Regions from separate parts of the Pseudoalteromonas sp. MMG022 genome, predicted to be linked through region 1. Evidence: predicted binding sites of a transcription regulator. Region 1 holds the regulator's gene; the other holds the start of a gene.

Region 1 (17,829 bases):
AAAATAATACGCTGATGTTAGAAGGAAATGTAGAAGCTCAAAATCTTACGACGGGTGCGATGATCTCGTTGATTAAAGCAGACAATATACGCGTTGAAATAAATGAGCGACTAATGCAGTCGGAACGACCAGTTGAAATTACTGGACCGAGTTTAAAGATTACAGGCAAAGGTCTCTATGCCGATTTAAACACCGATATAATTGAATTAATAAACCATACTCGAACTATTTATTATGACCAATAAATTATTATTTACTGTAACCTTGCTTGGGTTGCTCCTATGCCACAGCGTTAACGCGCAGCAAAATAAGACGACCAGTGAGGTTTCCATCAAAGCGGGTAAGCAACAAGCCATGCTAAAAACCAATATTGGCATATTTGAACAGAATGTCGAAATCATTCATGGCAACCGTAAAATCAATGCCGACAGATTAGAAGTTCATCGCCGAGAAGAATTAGGCGATAATAAACAACTCCTCGTAGCAACGGGCAACCCTGCTCGCTTTATTGAAAAGCAGCTAGATGGAACTGAACTTACCGCCAGCGCGCTGGAAATCCGTTATGATGTTGCTAATCGTACTTTGGTCATCAAAGGCAATGCCTCTATCAACCAGTCTGGACAGATTATTCAAGCTCAGTCAATCACCTACGACATGGACAAACAACTGATCAGTGCTGAGCGAGGTGAACAGGATAACGCTCGAGTACACACCATTCTTGTACCTGAGAAGAAATCAAAAAAACCAGACCAAGGTAAGTAATTATGAGCGTATTGACCGCAACGGCTCTGGCAAAGAGCTACAAGGGCAGACAAGTTGTCAAAAACGTTAGCCTAAGCGTAGAAGCGGGTAGCATAGTCGGTTTACTCGGTCCAAATGGTGCTGGAAAAACAACGAGCTTTTACATGATTGTTGGCCTTGTTCCAAGTGACCATGGCACGGTTTGTATTAACGATCATGATATTACGCTATTGCCTATGCATAACCGAGCCCGCCTTGGTATAGGTTATTTACCGCAGGAATCATCTATTTTTAGAAAGCTAACAGTGTACCAAAACTTGATGGCAATTCTAGAAACGAGGAACTCACTAAACAAAGAAGCCCGAGAGCAGGTTTTAAACGAGTTATTGGATGAGTTCAACATCCAGCATATTCGTGACAGTTTAGGTATGGCTTTATCTGGAGGTGAGCGCCGTCGTGTTGAAATTGCTCGCGCTTTAGCCGCAAATCCAAAATTTATCCTCCTAGATGAGCCTTTTGCTGGTGTTGATCCCATTTCAGTGTTAGATATAAAGAAAATAATCGAACATTTAAAAAATAGAGGTATCGGTGTACTTATTACCGATCACAATGTTCGAGAAACCCTTGATGTATGTGAAAAAGCCTACATAGTATCACATGGTGAACTGATCGCATCTGGGACGCCTGAACATGTTTTGGCGGATCAAACAGTAAGAGATGTCTACCTTGGTGAACAATTCAGGCTATAGTTAATATACGCTTGGTCACAACAATAAAATAGAGAATAAGAAGGATTGTTAAAGGTACATGAGGCAATCGTTACAGCTGCGCATGGGGCAGCAACTTACCATGACACCGCAATTACAGCAGGCCATTCGTTTGCTGCAATTGAGTACGCTGGATCTACAACAAGAAATTCAAGAAGCGCTGGATAGCAACCCCCTTCTTGAAATAGAAGAGTCTGATTCCGATTCTGAGCTTGATAGTGATGCTCAAGAAAAAAATGGTAAAGATAATAGCCAGGACGATGCAAGCCAAGATCAGGACACCTATGAAGCAGAGGCCGTTAGCGACTATGAAATGGACTCTGATGCGGCGCTGAGCAAAGATACCGTCAGCGATGAATTGGCCATGGATGTTACTTGGGATGAGTACATGAGTGCCGCCCCTGCAGCCAGCAGCGGCCCTATGCCTGAAGACGAAACCGTTTATCAAGGCGAAACCACTGAAACCCTTCATGAATACTTAATGTGGCAACTTGAGCTCACTCCTTTTAGTCCAACGGATCATGGCATCGCTGTCGCAATCGTAGAGGCAATTGATGATAACGGTACTCTGACACTGAGCACCGAAGATATTCTAGAGAGCCTTAATGACGGCAATACTGAAGAGCTTATTGAACTTGATGAAGTAGAAGCAGTACTAAAGCGTATTCAATTGTTCGACCCAGTCGGTATTGGTGCACGCAGTTTGCAAGAGTGTCTCTGCATTCAGTTAAACCAATTTGACCCAAAAACAACACCTTGGCTCCAAGAAACCAAAATGATACTCAACGAGCACATTGATCTTTTAGCGAGCCGAGATTATCGCACCTTGATGAAAAAGACCAAGCTCAAGGAAACTGAGCTCAAAGAAATTATGACGTTGATTCATTCGCTCAATCCAAAACCCGCAGCGAGTATTATTCGGGAAGAGTCAGAATATGTAATCCCAGATGTATCAGTTAAAAAAGTCAAAGGTCGCTGGGTTGTTGAGTTAAATCCCGATTGTATGCCAAAAATCAGAGTGAATGATCACTACGCGGCAATGTCACGCTCAGTGAAATCCAGCACAGACAGTCAGTTTATACGCTCACATCTTCAAGAAGCTAAATGGTTCATTAAAAGCTTAGAAAGCAGAAATGAAACTTTAATGAAAGTTACTAATTGCATTGTGCAACAACAACAGGCATTCTTTGAACATGGCCCTGAAGCAATGCGGCCTATGGTGTTAAATGATGTAGCTGAAATGGTAGAGATGCACGAGTCAACCATCTCTCGAGTTACGACTCAAAAGTATATGCATACACCTAGGGGCATTTTTGAGTTGAAATACTTCTTCTCAAGCCATGTGAGTACAGAAAACGGAGGAGAGTGTTCATCCACTGCGATTCGAGCACTTATCAAAAAGCTAGTAGCTGCAGAAAATACCGCGAAACCATTAAGCGATAGTAAAATAGCAGATATCCTAGCAGAGCAAGGAATAAAGGTGGCCCGACGCACCATAGCCAAATATCGGGAGTCGTTAGCCATTCCACCGTCCAATCAGCGTAAGAGCTTGATTTAGACGTAATACCAAAGAAGGAAAATGCTTATGCAACTAAATTTAACTGGTCGTCATGTAGAAATCACTGATTCATTAAGAGACTATGTAACCAACAAGTTTGCGAAGCTGGAAAGGCATTTTGATCACATCAACAATGTACATGTGATCTTAGATGTTGAAAAGCTGGTCCAAAAGGCCGAAGCCACTTTACACGTCAATGGTGGAGAGTTATTTGCATCAACGGAACATCAAGATATGTATGCTGCGATCGATGGCCTTATCGATAAGTTAGATCGCCAAGTAATTAAACACAAAGAGAAGCTTACTCGACACTAATCATGAAATTAAGCTCACTTATCAATAAGGACTGCAGTAAAGCTGCGGTCCTTTTTAATAGCAAAAAACGGGTTCTCGAATACATCAGTGAGTTAGCGCATGAACAACTCCCAGAGCTAAGCCAACATGACATACTAAATGCATTGATGAGCCGAGAAAAATTGGGGAGTACTGGTATTGGTAAGGGCATCGCAATCCCTCATGGCCGAATCGAGGGTATCGACGAAGTTACCGCTATGTTACTCGTAAATCAGCAAGGAATCCCTTTCGATGCCATTGATAACCGTCCCGTCGATATATTTCTCGCACTGATAGTCCCAGATGGTGATAATCAACAGCACTTGAAAACCCTTGCAGCCATTGCCGAAAAGCTAAATAATAAAGAATTCTGTAAACAACTGCGCAATGCTGGCAATGATGAGGAACTTTATGCCATTATTGCTTCAGCAGACTAGGTTACCAAAGGGAGCATAATGGAACTAATCATCATTAGCGGTCGTTCCGGTTCTGGAAAATCCGTTGCCTTACGTGTACTCGAAGATTTGGGGTATTACTGTGTTGATAACATTCCTGTTAATCTACTGCCCTCACTAGTGCGCAGCGTATCTGACAATTACGATAAAATAGCCGTCAGTATTGATGTACGCAACCTGCCAAAAGAGCAACAAGACTTTAATGATATACTTGAGTACTTACCGGGTTTTGCAAACCCAATGTTGTTTTACCTTGATAGTGACGACAATACACTCATCAGACGCTTTTCCGAAACTCGCCGCCTGCATCCGCTATCAATACATGATCTGCCCTTAGATTTAGCAATAAAAGCAGAAAAAAAACTACTTGATGTACTCACCACTCGTGCAGATGTCCTGATAGACACCACAGATTTGAGTGTTCACCAACTCGCAGAAACCATTCGAGAGCGAATTTTAGGTAAGAAAGATAAACAACTTATCGTTACATTTCAATCATTTGGGTTTAAGCATGGCATACCTAAAGAGGCTGACTTTGTTTTTGACGCACGCTTTTTGCCAAACCCTCATTGGGAACCCGAGCTCAAGCCATTGACCGGTTTAGATCAACCCGTAAAAGACTACTTGGCAAGTCACAGCATTGTGCAAAAATTTACATGGCAAATTCAAACTTTCGTGCAAACTTGGCTACCCCACCTTGAGCGCAACAACCGTAGTTATTTAACCATCGCTATCGGTTGTACAGGTGGACAACATCGCTCTGTCTATCTAGCACAAACCATTGGTGAGAGCTTTGCACGTACGCACCCAAACATTAAAATCCGCCATAGAGAACAAGATACCTGATATTATGCGTTGTGAAGATACTTTCTTAATTCAGAATAAATGTGGATTACATGCCAGAGCCGCGTCAGTACTCGCACAGTTAGCAGTGAAGTTCGATGCACAAATTACTCTATACCAAGATGATAAATCTGCCGATGGCAACAGTGTGCTTGCATTGCTACTACTAGAAAGTAGCCAAGGCAAAGAGGTTAAAGTCGTTTGTGACGGACCAGATGCGCAGGGAGCACTTCAAGCGATTGGTGAGCTAATTGCCCAAAAGTTTCATGAGCAAGAATAAGTTAGCAGGCTTATACTCTATATAAAAACCACTTAGATACTTGGTAAGCAGGCAGAATTTACGTTAAACTCTTAGGCAATGAGTTGTGCCTGACTTTCTCTGTCATACCTTAGCTGGCTCTTCAGCTTCTCCTTAAGGCACTGCGTTAAAATAACAACAGTATTTGAAGGAAGCCTATGCCTGAAGCCCTTGAACAAGACTATACACTGCAACAACTGCAACAAGTAACGCAGGCTTTAAATAGTGGACAGTTTGTTCAAGTCAGACGCATTTTGGCTGAAACTGCACCGTGTGATACTGCACTACTGCTAGAGTCCTCTCCACACAAGGTTCGTCGCCAACTTTGGCAACTGGTCGACCCAGATATTCAAGGTGATGTACTAGAAGAGCTATCGGAAGATGTTCGTCTTAGTATCATCGTCCAGATGGAACCTGAGCTCATCGCCGCCGCCACCGAAGATATGGATGACGATGACCTTGGGGAAGTACTGAGAAGCTTGCCTGAAACCGTCTACCAAGATGTGGTCGGTGCGATGGATGCCCAAGATAGAGAGCGTGCAACTCAAGCTCTATCTTATCAGGAGCGCTCAGCCGGTGCCTTGATGAACACCGATACCGTTACCATTCGTCCAGACGTCTCGTTAGATGTGGTGCTAAGATACCTAAGGCTCAGAGGCGAACTGCCAGATGGTACCGACGATCTCTATGTGGTTGATAAAGACAACTGCTTTATTGGTGCTTTATCACTTAACAGCTTGCTGACAAACTCACCAGATCAGCTGGTCCGTGATTTGATGGACACTGATAAAGAATCTATTCCTATCACCATGGAAGAAAAAGAAGTGGCACAACTATTTGAACGCCACAATTGGATTTCTGCTGCTGTAGTTGACGATAATGCGCATTTGTTAGGTCGTATCACCATTGACGATATCGTTGATGTTATTCGTGAAGATGCCGAGCACAGCCTGATGAGCATGGCTGGTCTTGATGATGAAGAAGATACCTTCGCACCGGTGTTCAAAAGTTCGAAACGTCGTTCTATCTGGTTGGGGATCAACTTACTTACGGCTCTTTTAGCGGCTTTTGTTGCCAGCTTCTTTGAAAGTACCCTCGATATTCTGCCATTTTTGGCAGTACTCAATGGAATAGTTCCTAGTATGGGTGGCGTCGCTGGGAGTCAAACATTAACTTTGGTTATTCGCGGTATTGCCTTAGGCCATATTAACCAAACTAACCAACGATTTATTCTCGGTAAAGAGCTGGCCATCGGCGCGCTCAATGGTGTGTTATGGTCTATTCTCATTGCTGGCGTCGTTGCCTTGTGGCAGTGGGATTTTGTGTTGGGTGCTGTAATTGCTTTCGCTATGTTTATGAATTTACTCGCGGCTGGTATTGCAGGTGCGAGTATTCCTATTATTTTAAAACGCATGAACATTGACCCAGCATTAGCAGGGAGTGTGGTATTGACTACCGTCACAGATATTGTGGGCATTTTCGCCTTCTTAGGTACAGCGACCTGGTTCTTAATTTAGTCAGATATGGGGGCATCTACCCCCTTATCTACCTTTTAGGCTCCCGCCACTTGCATCGAGTCAATTAAAATCGACCCCGTTTGGACGCTGCCTCGATATTCAATGTCTCCACCGATTGCTTGAATGCCTTTGAACATGTCTGCCAAATTACCCGCTATGGTGATCTCACTGACAGGGTATTGGATTTGGCCATTCTCAACCCAGAACCCAGAAGCACCTCGGGAGTAATCGCCTGTGACGGTGCTTACTCCTTGCCCCATCAGCTCAGTGACCAACAACCCAGTTCCCATGGTTTTTAACAAGGCGTTGAGATCATCATGAGTTTGTTGTACCAACCAGTTGTGTATGCCTCCAGCATGTCCTGTCGCCGTCATTCCCAATCGGCGAGCAGCATAACTGGATAATAAATACGTTTGAAGTTCACCACCTTGAATAATTTCTCTATCCAATGTCTTCACCCCCTCGCTATCAAATGGACTAGAAGCTAAGCCTTTAGGTAGATGTGGTCTCTCAAATATGCTGACGCAAGGGTTAAATATCTGCTGACCTAACTTATCTAGCAAAAAGCTAGACTTACGATACAATGCGCCGCCACCAATCGCAGATACAAGATGACCAAACAAGCTGTTTGCTATATCTGCTCTAAAAATCACTGGCGTTCTCATCGTGTTTAGTTTTTGGCTGTTTAATTTGGCTAAGGTTGATTGCGCTGCTTCTAAACCTATTTCAGTGGCCGACTTCAGCCCTTGACGCTCACGAGAAACCGAAAATGCCGAGTCACGCTGCATTTGGCCACCATCTTTACCAATCACCATCGTGCTCAGGGTATGACGACTGCGTGGAAACCCCGCCAAAAAGCCGTGACTGTTACCATACACACGTAATCCTTGGTGACTGGCGAAACTTGCTCCATCCGAATTGACGATACGCTCATCTGCATTCAGCGCTGCTTTTTCTGCTTCTATACATAGTTCAATACCATGCTCGGGCGTCACCTCCCACGGATGAAACAAGTCCAAATCTGGTGGAGACATTTCTAGCAGCGCTTTGTCAGCGACACCATTACAAGGGTCGTCCGAGGTAAACTTGGCAATGTCTATGGCTTTTTCAACCACTGTTCTTATTGCCTTTGGACTTAAATCGGCGGTGGATGCGTTACCTTTGTGATTGCCCACATACACACATACACCTAAGCCACCATCTTGATTGAACTCAATGGTTTCAACTTCGCCCATACGAGTACAGATAGACAGACCTGAAGTGCTAGACATTGATGCTTCAGCACTCGTTGCCCCAAGCTTTTTCGCGTGGCTTAACGCCTCTGACACAGCTTGTTTTACTTCATCTATTTGTGTATAAATCGGGTGTTGCTGAGAATGTGCCATGCTCATTATCTCTTCAAAATAATCTTTATAATCTAATGCTAACACACATCTAAACTATCACCCCATTGAGAAAAAGCTTTTGTGTCACAAAATTGGTATACTTAGTACAAATCCGTTAAACCTGTGAATATCATGGCGAAGCAAAACAAACCGACCCCTGACGAAGAAATCATTTACGTATCGAAAAGCGAGCTCAAGCGCGATGCACAGCAATACCAACAGTTAGCGCAAGATCTCGCCAGTATGCCTAAAAAGCAGCGAGACAAACTCCCATTGAGTGATGATCTACTAGAAGCGATGGTAGTCGCTGACAAGATCCGCCAGAAGAGTGAGGCGTATAGACGCCATATCAACTACATTACTAAAACCTTACGTTTAACCGAAAATGTCGCTGACATTGAAGCTGCCATAGGTCTAATGCTGAATAAAAATAAGCAAGCTGATGTTATGCTTAATAAAATTGAATTAGTAAGAGATGATTTAATCCAACAAGGTGATAGTAAAATCAACGAACTGATAGATGAGTATCCTATGTTAGAACGCCAAAAAATGCGTCAGCTAGTGAGACAAGCCAGTAAAGAAGTGCAGGCAGAAAAGCCCGCTAAAAGTTATAAAGAGCTGTTCCAGTATCTCAAAGAAGCCATGATGCCTTGAGCGCATTAAAAAACCAGCAATATGCTGGTTTTTTAATGTCTTATTCTATCTTTGATAATGAATCAAGCCGTACCGCCTACGGTGATCTCGTCAATTTTAAGGCTAGGTTGTCCAACCCCAACAGGTACACTCTGACCGTCTTTACCACATACACCAACGCCACGGTCTAATTCCAAATCATTACCCACCATTGAAATTTTATTCATCACATCCGGACCATTCCCTATTAATGTAGCCCCCTTGATAGGCTGAGTAATTTTTCCATTTTCGATTAAATAAGCTTCAGAAGCCGAAAATACAAACTTGCCAGAGGTGATATCTACCTGTCCACCACCAAAGTTAGGAGCGTAAATACCTTTTTTCACACTACTGATAATATCGGCCTTCGTGTTGGCACCAGGCAACATATAGGTATTTGTCATGCGTGGCATAGGTAAATGTGCATATGATTCGCGACGACCATTGCCTGTTGGTGCAACCCCCATCAATCGCGCATTGAGTTTGTCTTGCATATAGCCTTTTAAAATACCGTTTTCTATCAACACATTATAACCTGCAGGTGTGCCTTCATCGTCCACATTTAACGATCCGCGACGGTTTGCCATGGTACCATCATCGATCACTGTACATAGGCTAGAGGCGACCTTTTCACCGACTTTGCCACTAAAAGCAGACGCGCCTTTACGGTTAAAGTCCCCTTCTAGGCCATGTCCAACGGCTTCGTGTAATAGTACACCAGGCCAACCCGCTCCTAGCACTACTGGCATGGTTCCAGCTGGTGCGTCCACAGCTTCTAAGTTAACTTTAGCTTGGCGAACCGCCTCTTGAGCATAACCCAGCCAACGAGGCTTCCCTTCAACCAACTCTTTAAAATAACCATAATCTAAACGGGCACCGCCCCCAGCACTGCCTCGCTCACGGCGACCGTTTTTTTCTAGTAGCACTGAACAACTCAGCCTGATTAGAGGGCGAATATCCGTTGCAAAAGTACCATCACTTGCTGCAATAAGCACTTCTTCATAAACAGCTGAAATTGAGCTGACCACTTGTTGTGCGTCGGGTGCCAGCTCTCGAATTGCATTTTCAACTTCCCTCAATAAATCTATTTTTGCTGCATCACTCATACTGGAAATGGGTTGGACAGGGGCAAACTGTTGGCGTACCACCTGTTCACTAAACACCTGAACCTTTTTATCTTCTCCCGCTTGCGCGATACTGCGTGCCGCCATAGCGGCTTTATCAAGCGCTTCGATATTAATGGCATCAGAATACGAGAAACCCGTTTTTTCACCTGCTACAGCTCTGACACCAACACCACGTTCAATGTTATAACTGCCCTCTTTCACCGAGCCATCTTCTAACACCCATGTCTCGTGGTGACTGGATTGAAAGTATAAATCGGCATAGTCTACTTTGTGCTGATGTATATAACTTAAAGTTTGCTCTAATTGCGCTCTATCTAACTGACTCTCGGCCAGCAAATGCTGTTCGACACTATTCATAAAACTCACTCTTAAATCTGTTGTGAACCTGTACCGGCATATCAGTGCGAAGCTTATGTAGCTGCGTTAAGTCCAGCTCTGCGCTAATCACCCCTAATTGTTGCTTTGCATCTGCCAAAACGTCACCCCATGGTGATAATATTAGGCTATGTCCGTAGGTTTTGCGGCCATTTTCATGTGTACCATATTGCGCCGGTGCTACCACAAAACATTGATTTTCTATCGCTCTGGCTTGGAGTAAAGGTAACCAATGTGCAGCCCCAGTCACCGTTGTAAATGCACTTGGCACCAGCAGTATTTCCGCCCCTAAATCGCGCATTGTTTGGTAAAGACCAGCAAAGCGTAGATCATAACATATACTCAAGCCTATTTTGCCGAACGGACTATCAACAACCACAACCTCATTACCTGCGATTGTAAAGCGAGACTCACGATAACCACCACTTCCATCTGCAACGTCAGCATCAAACAGGTGAATTTTGTTATAGCGCCCGACAACCTCTCCAGCTTCATTAAGTAAAAAACTCGCGGCATAATAGCCGTCTTCACTGCCCTTGGTCGCAATGGTGCCCGCACTGAGCCAAATGCGATAACGTCGACACAGCTCACCCAATCGTTCCAACCAATACTGATAGTGTTCAGCAAGTTGTAGCGACTGCTTGGCATCTTGCATAAACGCCAACCAACACTCCGGTAAACACACTAATGTCGGCTCGTTGAGATGGCTCTGCTCAAGCCACTGCTCTAACTGTCTAAAGTTTTGTTCAGGCTCCATTCCTGAACACATTTGTACCGCTATAACACGTGCATTAAATGGCATAATACCCACTCCAAAATATATGATGATGCAGCACAGTTTATAAACTGCTAGCCCGTCACAGGTTTAGGCTCAGGACGGTTCGTGGATTTGGGCTGCTCTGTTATGGCGGGTTTCTCGTCATCCACAGGTGGTTGATTTCTCGCAGCCTGAGGAATTTCAACCTCTCTACTTTTACGATCTATTTCTTTGACAACGGGTTCTTGCATTGTACCCGTCACTTTAAATTTTATCTCGGAAATCACTCGAGCTGAGTGAATGACTTTATCCAATGCTAGGGCAGCTAACCCCGAGACTGGATTTACCATCCATGCCACGATAACGGGAATACTCGACGTCACTTGTGGTGCAACAGCCAGATCATAGTTGATCTCTTGGGTGTTTAGATTAGCATAACCTTGTATGCTTAAATCCGCAGGAACACCATCCAACTTCGTGTCCTTGGTATACGCAATTCCCTTTTCCAATTGCACGCTACCTTTCATTTGATTGTAGAAAAAACCCTTTGAGAACACGTCCCTAAAGTCCAGCTTCAGCTTTCTTATCAGTGAATCTAAACTTAGTAAAGAAAACACGCGGGCGCCTTGGTCGCTTACCTCAGCTAAATGGCCTTCGCCAAGCTCCCAAGTAATTTCACCACCAAGTGTTTCAATATCAAAGTCGTAGGGTGCCCCCTGCCAAGTGAGTTGATAGCTAACATTGGCTCTAGAATCTTTAATCGTAGAAGTAAGATCAAATTCATCAAACAGCTCACCAATATCTTTGCTGTTCATAACTCCTTCAAACTTGCTTACACCGTCAAGCCAGTGCCCAGAACCTCGTAATACATGTTCTTTTTTATCCACCACGATTTCAGATACCGTCAACTGCTTACCATCACCAAACATTGAGGCACTCACTTTATCTAATTGATAACTGTCTAACTTACAATCACTACAATTAAACTCAATGGCAGGGACTCGGGTAAGCCAGTCAAGCTGCTCATTTGGTGATTCGGGACCATCGTGAGACTCTAATAAGTTAATTCTTAAATAATCACTGTCTATGCGTATGGGCCTACTAGAGCCTGATGTTGGTAACAGCGCGGTTATCCTTGCCTCCTTGGCGTTCACACGCATAGTCATACCATCGTTGTTTGGAAACATCCTTACTTCCAAGTCAGTAAATGGAATATTCGCTACCCGAGCAGATGCCGATTGCACTGTTAGCTGCTGTAAAGGTGGTAACACAGGCCTCTCATCTGCGCTGCGTGATGGCAACGAAATGATGCGGTCAATAAACTCAAGCCATGGGTCCAATTCAAGCTGCTGTTGGGTAATTGCAACATGTAGACCTTCACCTACCAGCCCTTTATTATCTTTGCCAACGCTCAGTTGCGCTTGACTCAACTGCGCAGACTCATTATCCAAAATACCGTTAAAAAATAACTTATCCGCTAGGTTAACCGTTATTAAGTTCGAGATGTCATCACCTAACACTTCACCTTGGAGTAACCAAGTTTCATCTTTGCCCTTTTGATAAGGAGTGGGAAACGCGCTTGATACTCCCTCCAAATTTGCATTAAATTTAGCTTTATAGTTGAAACCTTGCTCCGAAAAATTCAATTTCACATTGGTATTTAACGCATTTTCCCCTTGAATAAAACCATCTAATAGCCCCTGTGTATAAGGCACAAGGTGTTGTGATTGTGCGAGCAAAGTGGCATCCACATTCACTGTATAGTTGCTACGATCCCCATCGGCCATAACCTGAATGGAAATAGGCATATCTAACCAGCTTGCATTGCTGTGCATTAACTCAATCTTATCATCCACAAAGTGCAAGATACCTGTCACTCCTGACAACTGCATTCCCGGTTGCTTCAGTAAGATATCAGCCCCATTTAAGTCCACGCTACCGGCAGCACTCACAGCCAAAGTGCGTAAATCGATATCCAGTCTAATCTCAGTGCTCATCTCTCCTTTGCCTTGTACAACATTGAGAATATTAACCAAAGGATCGCTTAAAGGTGTTTTTGCAAAGAAGGGGAGCAATGTTTGTGCATCGGTCGTGTGACTGATATCTACATACAGGTTATCTGCTTGATTAAGGTTAGGGAGCGTAACCACAACCGGCGCGCTCAACTGCTGGTTTATCAAACTCCCAGAGTTGGCATAAATGTCCATGCGCTCATTGGCAAAATGTAACGTCACATCACCATTTTTTAATGCTGGCCAATCCGGAGCAAACAAAAATTCAGCCTGTGTGATATGCGACAGAACTTCAAACTGACCATTTCTATCTTCAAATGGAAACGCAGATAGTGGGCCCGACAGTAATACCTGAGTGTTGAGGAGCTGACCACCTATGATACCGCGATTTAAATAATCAATTAGACTCTGTTGCATAACTGTTTGCGGAAAATAATCACCAGCAGTTTGTGCAGTGCCACCTAGTAATTCTGCATACAAATCTAACTGTGCTACCTCAGCCAGCGTTAAGTGCATTTCAGCCGCTAAGGTAATATCTTGATTATTAAACCATAATGAGTCACTCGTTAAGTGCCATTCATTGTTCAATTGATATAGCTGCAATTCGCCATGAAGTTGCTCATAGGCCAGCGGTTTGGTAAACATATCCGCTGTTTCAAGTTGAGATTGCTCACTAAACAGATTGATGACCGCGGCATTGTTTTGCCATAACATTTCAGCCCGTAAGTTGTTCACTCCTGGGATCCCATTGTGATTCGACCAACCTAATTGCTTGGCATTTAACCATACGTCAAATTGACGCTCAGCATTCCAGCTAATACGCCCTTGTAGTGTGCCATGAACATCCAGCTCAGCAAGGCTATCTACCCAATCCGCCTGTGCCAACAGCGTAAACTGCTTTACTAATTCCAGACTGATGTCATCAAACCATATGCGTCGCAGGTTATCGCTGAACACCCCTTGCAATTTAGCTGGTATAAACTGTTTATCATCCAATGAAAACTCTAATTCTGAACTCGTCAAGTGCCATTGCTTCTCTCGTGGCATAAGTTTCAATTGCCCACGTGTGAGGGCTAGCGAGTGGCGTGCATCTCCCTCCTGCCACTGCATTTGACTTGGTAAAGTGTTAATCGTGACCCCTTGTACCTTACCGTGCTCAAGTCCAAGCCAAAGTTCACCATTCAACTCTGTAGCTATATGTTTTTTCTGTGTTGAGATCTGCTCTGTCAGCCATTCTGCTACATCGACATTTTGTGCTTGCAAGTACACTTGCCCAGCCAAGTCCCGCAAAGTTGAGCCTGTTAGAGATAACCGTGCGGTAAATCGTCCTTGCTGAAGGCCCGGAATAGCCACTTCACCTTCACCTTTGTGGCTATTTGGGCTGTTTTGCCAGATCAAATCATTAAGCAGTAGCGTATGTTGCAAACCACTTTTCATTGTTAAGTTAAGTTGGCTGGACTGAATTGAAAAATGCCCTGTTTCGCCCAAAAATAGGCTTTCGATCAATGATTGCTGCTCAAAATCAGCGCTGTCAGAGTCATTAACTTCAGCTAATTTAGCGACATCAACCTGAGCAGAAAACCCTTCTAAAACAAAGTAGTTCGAGCGAATCTGTAGGTTTCTGAGCGATTCCAGTACATTTAATTGCAGACTGGTTTTTGCAATAGATAGCGCAATCGGGGAGCTTTGATTATCAACGAATGTGAGATTTTCTAGCACCAGCGCGGGGCCTTCACTTTCCCAACTCGCACTGATAGCGCCTATACTGATGTTTACATCCAGTTGCTCGTAGAGTAGCTGTTCAATATCCGAACGATACTCATTGGCGTAGGGCAAGCTATATTTTACAACCGATACCAGTACCGCAAGCGTAACAAGTGTAATAGCAAACACCTGCCATATCTTGCGGATACAAAAAAAACAAAAGGTTTTAACTTGCATGAGACGTTACGTCACCTTACATCATTACGACGTCAAACTGTTCTTGGCTATATAAGCTCTCTGTTTGAATACTGACTTGTTTTCCGATAAAGAGTTCCAATTCAGCCAAATTATGATACTCATCATTAATCAATGCTTCACTCACAGCGGGTGAGGCATAAACCATGAACTTATCAGCATCGTAGGCACGGTTAACACGAACAATCTCTCTTAATATTTCATAACAGACTGTTTCTACGGTTTTTAGCGATCCTCTACCTGAACATGCTGGGCACACATCACATAATATATGCTCCAAACTTTCTCTGGTTCGCTTGCGTGTCATTTCTACCAAACCTAACGCTGATAGCCCATTTATGTTGGCTTTGGCACGATCTTTTGCCAATGCTGTCTCTAATGAGTGTAGCACGCGACGCTTGTGTTCATCTGAAACCATATCAATAAAATCAATTATAATAATACCGCCAAGATTGCGTAATCTAAGCTGTCTTGCAATTGCTGAGGTCGCCTCAACATTGGTATTAAATATGGTTTCTTCGAGATTGCGGTGGCCAACAAATGCCCCTGTATTAACATCCACAGTGGTCATGGCTTCCGTTTGATCTATGATGAGGTAGCCACCCGACTTTAACTCTACTTTACGGTGTAAAGCTTTTTGTATCTCCGTCTCCACATCGAATAAGTCAAAGATAGGCCGCTCGCCAGGATAATATTCAAGCGCTTTACCAAGCAAAGGGACAAACTCTTCTGTGAAGGTTTTTAGCTCTCTGTACGTCAGTTTAGAGTCAACACGAATACGCTCCATGTCTTCCCCAACATAATCCCTAAGCGTACGGAACGCTAAGGTTAAATCTTCATGTAGAATCGCTGCTTTACTGGTCTTTTTGCGACGACTGACAATTTTTCGCCATAGCTTCTTTAAAAATTCAGCATCGTGCTGGAGCTCAGCTTCGCTTGCTCCCTCTGCGGCTGTTCGAACGATAAAGCCACCATTCTCGTCATTGTATGCTGAAACAATCTCTTTTAAACGAGTGCGTTCTTCTTCCGTTTCAATGCGCTGACTTACACCAACATGGGTAGCATCTGGCATAAATACCAAATATCGAGAAGGGATGGTGATATCGGTGGTCAAACGCGCGCCTTTGGTGCCCAGCGGATCTTTAACCACTTGAACCATAATGTATTGACCCTGTTTAACAAGCTCTCGAATATCTTGAACCTTTTTCACCGGCTGCTCGTCAACTCCCTCTTCAAACGAGGCGCTATTAACAATATCCGAAGCGTGTAAAAATGCGGCTTTATCCAGTCCAATATCAACGAATGCAGCCTGCATTCCCGGCAAGACTCGGCTGACTTTTCCCAAATAAATATTGCCAACAATCCCGAGGTTGCCAATACGTTCCACCTGTACTTCTTGCAGCACACCATTTTCAATTAATGCGACTCGACTCTCGCTTGGTGTAACATTGATCAGTAATTCACTACTCATAACTGCCTTCGGTAAATTCTTTAATTAGTTCATCAGTTTCATATAACGGTAGGCCCATGACCGCAAAATAGCTACCTGACAGTCGCGTGACAAATTTACCACCTAACCCTTGGATACCATAGCCTCCAGCTTTATCTAGTGGCTCACCACTATGCCAGTAGTCCTCAAGTTCTTGCTCACTAAGAGACTTAAAGGTGACATCAGTGCACACAACTTTACTAACAATACGCGTGCTGTTTGCTAATGCAATGGCGGTATACACCTGATGTGTTCTCCCAGACAAACGGGCCATTGTTGCCATAAAATCTTGTTTATCTCTGGGTTTTCCTAGGGCTGTGTTGTCTATAACAACCACTGTATCACTGCCTAATACAGGCCTGTCAGTGTAACCTTTAGCGACCGCCATTTGTGCTTTTAAACACGCCAAACGCTCTACATGCGCCAAAGGTGTCTCATCGTTTAGCTGGCTCTCATCGGCATCAACCGAAAATTGAATAAAATCATACCCTAGTTGAGAGAGTAGCTGTTTACGTCTTGGAGAGGCTGATGCCAAATATAGACTTAGGGCCATTAACGTATCCTAAATTGGCGACGGTATTTTCTTAGCAATAAAAAGATCCACGGCCAACATAACATACCGGTAAGCGCTGGCCATAAATAGTGAGGGCTGAAATACACATCAAGTAAAAAGTGATTTAACCAAAACAGCAATAAATGGTACAAGGTTAGGAACAGCCCAACCAACATTGCCTGCTGCCAAATCGAAAAGTTACGTATCTTTTGAAAGTTACTCACCGTTATGTAGATACATATTGAGTAAGTCAAAGAGTTAACACCTAAAGGCGCACCGATTGCCAAGTCCATCAGCAATCCTGCAACCCAAGCCCAGCCAATGTTAACGCGATGGGGAACAGCTAGCGACCAATACATTAACACCAATAGCACCCAATCAGGACGAAATGGTTCAGCTGATATGGGTAATGGCATTAATGCCATTACCAACGCAAGAAATACGGTAAATGCGATAAGAAAGTAATAGCGCTTAATCATGATCTAGACTCTCTTGTGACGTACGTCCCAAAATCAACAATAAGCGGATGCGATCTAGCTGAGCAATCGGCTCAGCGTACACTTGCGCAAAAGGTAAACCTTCGTCTCGATTGAGCTCTGTGACGACGGCTACGGGATATCCTTCAGGGAACGTGCCACCCAGCCCAGATGTAACCAGTACATCACCAATACGCACATCTAAACTATGGGGAACATGAGACAGTTTCAGTTTATTGATCTTCCCTATGCCTTCAACCACGGTACGTACGTCATTACGCAATATGCGCACGGGAGTAGCATGAGTGATATCCGTCATAAGCAACACACGCGAGGTAGTCGTCCCAACCTGTGTGAGTTGGCCGACTAAACCCATTTCATCAATAACAGGTTGGCTTTCGGTAACACCATCAATGGTGCCCCGATTGACCACTACTTGATGGCTATAGGGATTAGAATGTACCGATAGGATTTGCGCCACTAAGCGCGTGCTTTTTTCTCTGGCTGAAGCA
Region 2 (4,290 bases), on a different contig from region 1:
AGGAGCTAACCATGCTCTAAGTTTGTCAAAGGGGGTAAGCACGATGGCATTCCCCAGTAGCACGAGTAAGAAGCCAATAAAAGTGTTTTCTTGCCACACAAAACCTTCAAAATATGTACTTAGCATTACTGCGACTAAAGGAAAAAGCACAATCACGTAGCTGGCGCGTTCAGGACCTATGCTTTTCAACAGTGAAAAATAGCTGGCGAAAGCGATCACTGTGCCAAAAATAGCCAGGTAGAATAGTGACGCCCAATACTGCCAGTTTGCTTGAATGACTAATGAGTGACCCGAAAATTGCGTGTATGTCAGCAATAAAACCGCGCTGTATAGCATGCCCCACGCATTACCCTGCAATACTCCGACTTGCTGATTTGAGTTGCGTACACTCACCATATTACCAAAAGACGCTATGAGCGTACCTAATAGTGCGAGTGCTAATCCACCGATAGCACTGTTGTTGATGTCAAAATGTCTCAAGTCCTGCCAAAACAAGGCGACTATGCCAAGCAAGCCAAGTCCCGCTCCAAAGTAAATACGCTTGGCGATTGGCTTAGAGAAAAATACTCTAGTGTTCACTATGTTTATGATCAGCAATAAAGAAAAAGCGATGGATGCCATAGCTGAATTTAGACTGTTTTGAGCCCAATAAAGAAAGAGATAGTTGGCACCAAAGTTACATATCGCGAGTAAAATAAAGAAGCCATGGTCCTTGATTGAGTATCGCATGGGTAGTTTTTTCATTAAAACATAAAGCCACATACACCCAGCCGCCAACGAGAACCTCAAACAAAGAGACACAACTTCGTTGACTTCACCTAATTGAAATTCGATGGCCAGCCAAGTGGATCCCCAAATTAATACTGTGATCAAATACAGTAGCATATCCTTCATAACTATTACCTTGAAGTTTGTAAGTGTGAACTTACATTTGTGGAAGGGTTGGAATAATGCTCATTGTAGGGGTATATTGTGTACATACCATATACAGAAAATGACAAATATAACCTATACAGATTGAGGGCGTGATGAGTTTCGTCGTATCCAAACAGCAAAGTGCCTATTTATACCAACAGGTCGTTCATTTAATCTCGCAAATGGCAGAGCAAGGCGTGCTGCGACCCGGAGAAAAGTTACCCTCGTTGAGAGTAATGGCGCAAAAGTTGGCTGTCAGTATTCCTACCGTTAAGCAGGCTTATCAAGCGTTAGAAGCACAAGGGAAAGTAGTAGCGAAAGAGAAATCCGGCTACTTTTTACAGGCGGCTCAGGTATCTCATGCCATGCCCAAACGCTCTCGGTTGTCCACCCAACCTATTGTTGTGAATAAGCAGTGCTTGATAGAGCAGGTTTATCAAGCGATTCACCAGCCACATGTGGTACCACTTGGTATTGCTAACCCAGTAGCAGTGGCAAGTACAGATAAAGCTTTGGCAAAACTGATGCGCAGGGCAATGAACATGGCAGGGCAGGCCATGATTAACTATGGTGCAATTGATGGTCTACCTGAACTCAAGCGACAAATTGTTAAACGTTATTTAGATATGGGGCTTGTAGTGAGCCCAGAGGAAATTGTGATCACCAACGGGGCACAGGAAGCACTGGCAATAGCACTACAATGTGTGACCAATGCCGGTGATGTGGTGGCGATTGAATCTCCCAGTTACTTTGGGGTCGTGGAATTGATAGAAAGCCTGGGTTTGAAAGCTGTTGAAGTGCCGCTGTGTCCTGATGATGGGTTGTGGTTAGCGGATTTAGAGCGAGCCCTTAACAAGCGAGACATCAAAGCATGCATTTTCTCAACCAGTATCAATAACCCTCTAGGATCTTATATGCCAGATGAGCGGCGCGCGCAGCTTGTGAAGCTGCTTGAGCATCATCAAGTCACCTTGATAGAAGACGATGTGTATGGTGATTTACACTTTACGCAGCAGCGTGGTAAACCAGCCCGTTACTTTTCCACAACGGGGAATGTCATCACTTGTTCGTCGTTCTCGAAAACTGCTGCACCCAGTTACCGAATCGGCTGGCTTATAGCGCCACAGGTTATAGGCCCCGCAAAGAGGTTGAAGCGTGCATTTAGCTGTTCATCATCATTAATGAACCAGTGGGTCTTGGCTGATTATTTGGCCTGTGGTGAATACGATCGTCATTTAAAGCTCTTGCGTAAGCGTTTGCTGGTGGCAAAAGAGCGTATGATGATGGCGCTGCGTCAGCACCTTCCTGATTTTGTGCGCGTGAGTGAACCAAAAGGAGGGTGTGTTTTATGGTTAGATCTGGGTGCTCAATATGATGGCACCAAGTTATTTCATCTGGCTCTATCACATGGGATCAGTATTGCACCTGGAGCGCTATTCAGTGCCAGTGATAAGTACAGGAGTTGTATCCGTATTAGTTATGGTGTGCTATGGGATCAAAAAACAGAGCATGCCATTGCACAGCTTGGGCAACTAGTCACACAAGCAAAAAAATAGTCGACATAGGGCCGACTACTTAGGGAGAGAAATGTGTGGTTAGTGCTTCAAGGTAAATAGTTGATAACCTGATAAAGCAGGGACTTGTTCTTTTAACTGGTTTTCAGTCTGTGCTATCACCGCAAATTGGTCACACAGTGCGTGGGCTTGTTGCTCAATGTTTCGAGCCTGTAGCTCAACTTTTTCCTCGATTTGCTGGCCCATATTTTCCATGCGTTGTTCAAACTTCTCCATATCGCCGCCAGAGCTTACCATTTGTGAACCAACAGCCATCAGAATGCTGCCAATAGACTCCATCATGGCTCCTTCAATTGCAGACTCAATTCGCTCTTCAAACTGTTGTTCAAAGTTATTACCAAAATCATTGAAGGCTTGTTCACCCATGATAAACGCACCTTGTTGGTAAAAGGTATCACGTACTTCTACCTGTACCTCTTCTAGCAAAGTACTTAATGAGCCAAACTCTTGTAATTCGAATGCAGCAGCAACTTCATCTAAAGCAACACCAGCTACTTTAATACCATCTAAGGCGATATTGGCAACCTGAGGTAATTTGCCACGCAATTCGTCAGCATAATTCATCACCGTGCGCTGTTGATCATGATTGAGTGCTATTTGCTCACCGTTGATAAATATTGTGCCGCTCTCAGTGATGCGCAATTTACCTTGGTCATTGCTTTTGGTGATGAGTAACTCATCGGGCGTGATACGAACATCATTTTGAAAACTAACTTTGCAGTCGGCAGAGCTGAACTGCAGGTGTGAGCCGTCCGCCTGCGAGTGTGCAAACGATGTGCTACTTACAGATAAAGCTGCTAACAAGACTAATTTTTTCATGTGGAAAATCCTTGCTTATGATAGATACGCCAATGGTTATTCAAATCTAATGCCAATAATTAAATGTCTTTAATATCAGGTGTTTGTTGTTTTTTGGCGTTTTTTTTGATGTTAGCAAATTTTGCTTTTTGACCATAATTTAGCTTGTTTGACTAAAACTACAACAATGATTAAATATTTTTATTAAGACGATAAAAAACTCTCACTTCCAAGATTTGAGATTTCCAGCTAAATACTCACTTAGGTGAAGGGATCACGATTGTGAGCGCACTTTCACCAAGTAACTATTATTAACACTTATTGGAGTGGGTTGTGGGTAAGACATTTTCTTATGATGCGCTTGATGATGATTTTGTAGATGACGAGTACGAAAACCTCGGCCGTAATCAGCATGATAAGCAAAAGCGAAAGGTAAAGAAAAAGCTCGATGACTATCTTGAACAAAAGCGCTTGCGCAAAAATTTAGGTGAAGATGATTTCGATTATCTTGATTAATTAAAAAGGAGGCGTTGGCCTCCTTTTTAATGCCACAAATAGGCTAGCCGTTTAGCGCACCTATAATTGATTGGACAAGCTTCTCTGGTTTGGTTGTCGGTGCAAAACGTTTTAATGGCTGGCCATCGCGAGCAATTAAAAATTTACTAAAGTTCCATTTGATACGTTTCCCAAAAAGCCCCGGCAGAACATCTTTAAGGTACTGATAAACAGGGTGAGTGGTGTCACCATTGACATCAACTTTTTCCATCATTAAAAAATCAACACCGTAGTTAACCAAACAGCCTTGCTGTATTTGTTTTGCATCACCAGGCTCTTGTCCACCGAATTGATTACATGGAAAGCCGATGATAACCAAACCTTGATCTTGGTATTTTTCATGTAGGGCTTGTAGTCCTTCATATTGATGCGTTAAGCCACACTGGCTTGCAGTATTGACTATCAATACCACTTTGCCTTGCAGTGCTTGAAAGTCAAATGGCTGACC

What was found. Region 1 encodes sigma-54, which starts transcription at its own class of promoters, with help from an activator protein. Its sites were predicted from a motif close to GTTGGCACGNNNNTNGNNT; they were not measured.
Region 2: the regulator sigma-54 is predicted to act here: its motif matches at 3,347-3,365, upstream of L1070_RS17645 (YggN family protein).

What each region holds. Positions count from the first base shown of each region.
Region 1 is NZ_JAKFZQ010000004.1:90,583-108,411, reverse strand. Features, by position in the region: gene lptC (LPS export ABC transporter periplasmic protein LptC) at 1-245, shown strand, start outside; gene lptA (lipopolysaccharide transport periplasmic protein LptA) at 235-762, shown strand; gene lptB (LPS export ABC transporter ATP-binding protein) at 765-1,490, shown strand; gene L1070_RS04925 (RNA polymerase factor sigma-54) at 1,549-3,066, shown strand; gene hpf (ribosome hibernation promoting factor) at 3,094-3,381, shown strand; gene ptsN (PTS IIA-like nitrogen regulatory protein PtsN) at 3,384-3,836, shown strand; gene rapZ (RNase adapter RapZ) at 3,855-4,700, shown strand; gene L1070_RS04905 (HPr family phosphocarrier protein) at 4,705-4,977, shown strand; gene mgtE (magnesium transporter) at 5,154-6,512, shown strand; gene pmbA (metalloprotease PmbA) at 6,548-7,897, opposite strand; gene yjgA (ribosome biogenesis factor YjgA) at 8,027-8,551, shown strand; gene tldD (metalloprotease TldD) at 8,614-10,053, opposite strand; gene L1070_RS04880 (carbon-nitrogen hydrolase family protein) at 10,046-10,873, opposite strand; gene L1070_RS04875 (YhdP family protein) at 10,921-14,781, opposite strand; gene rng (ribonuclease G) at 14,798-16,270, opposite strand; gene L1070_RS04865 (Maf family protein) at 16,263-16,841, opposite strand; gene mreD (rod shape-determining protein MreD) at 16,841-17,320, opposite strand; gene mreC (rod shape-determining protein MreC) at 17,313-17,829, opposite strand, start outside.
Region 2 is NZ_JAKFZQ010000024.1:57,663-61,952, reverse strand. Features, by position in the region: gene L1070_RS17655 (EamA family transporter) at 1-894, opposite strand, end outside; gene L1070_RS17650 (PLP-dependent aminotransferase family protein) at 1,029-2,471, shown strand; gene L1070_RS17645 (YggN family protein) at 2,511-3,308, opposite strand; gene L1070_RS17640 (hypothetical protein) at 3,621-3,803, shown strand; gene L1070_RS17635 (glutathione peroxidase) at 3,847-4,290, opposite strand, start outside.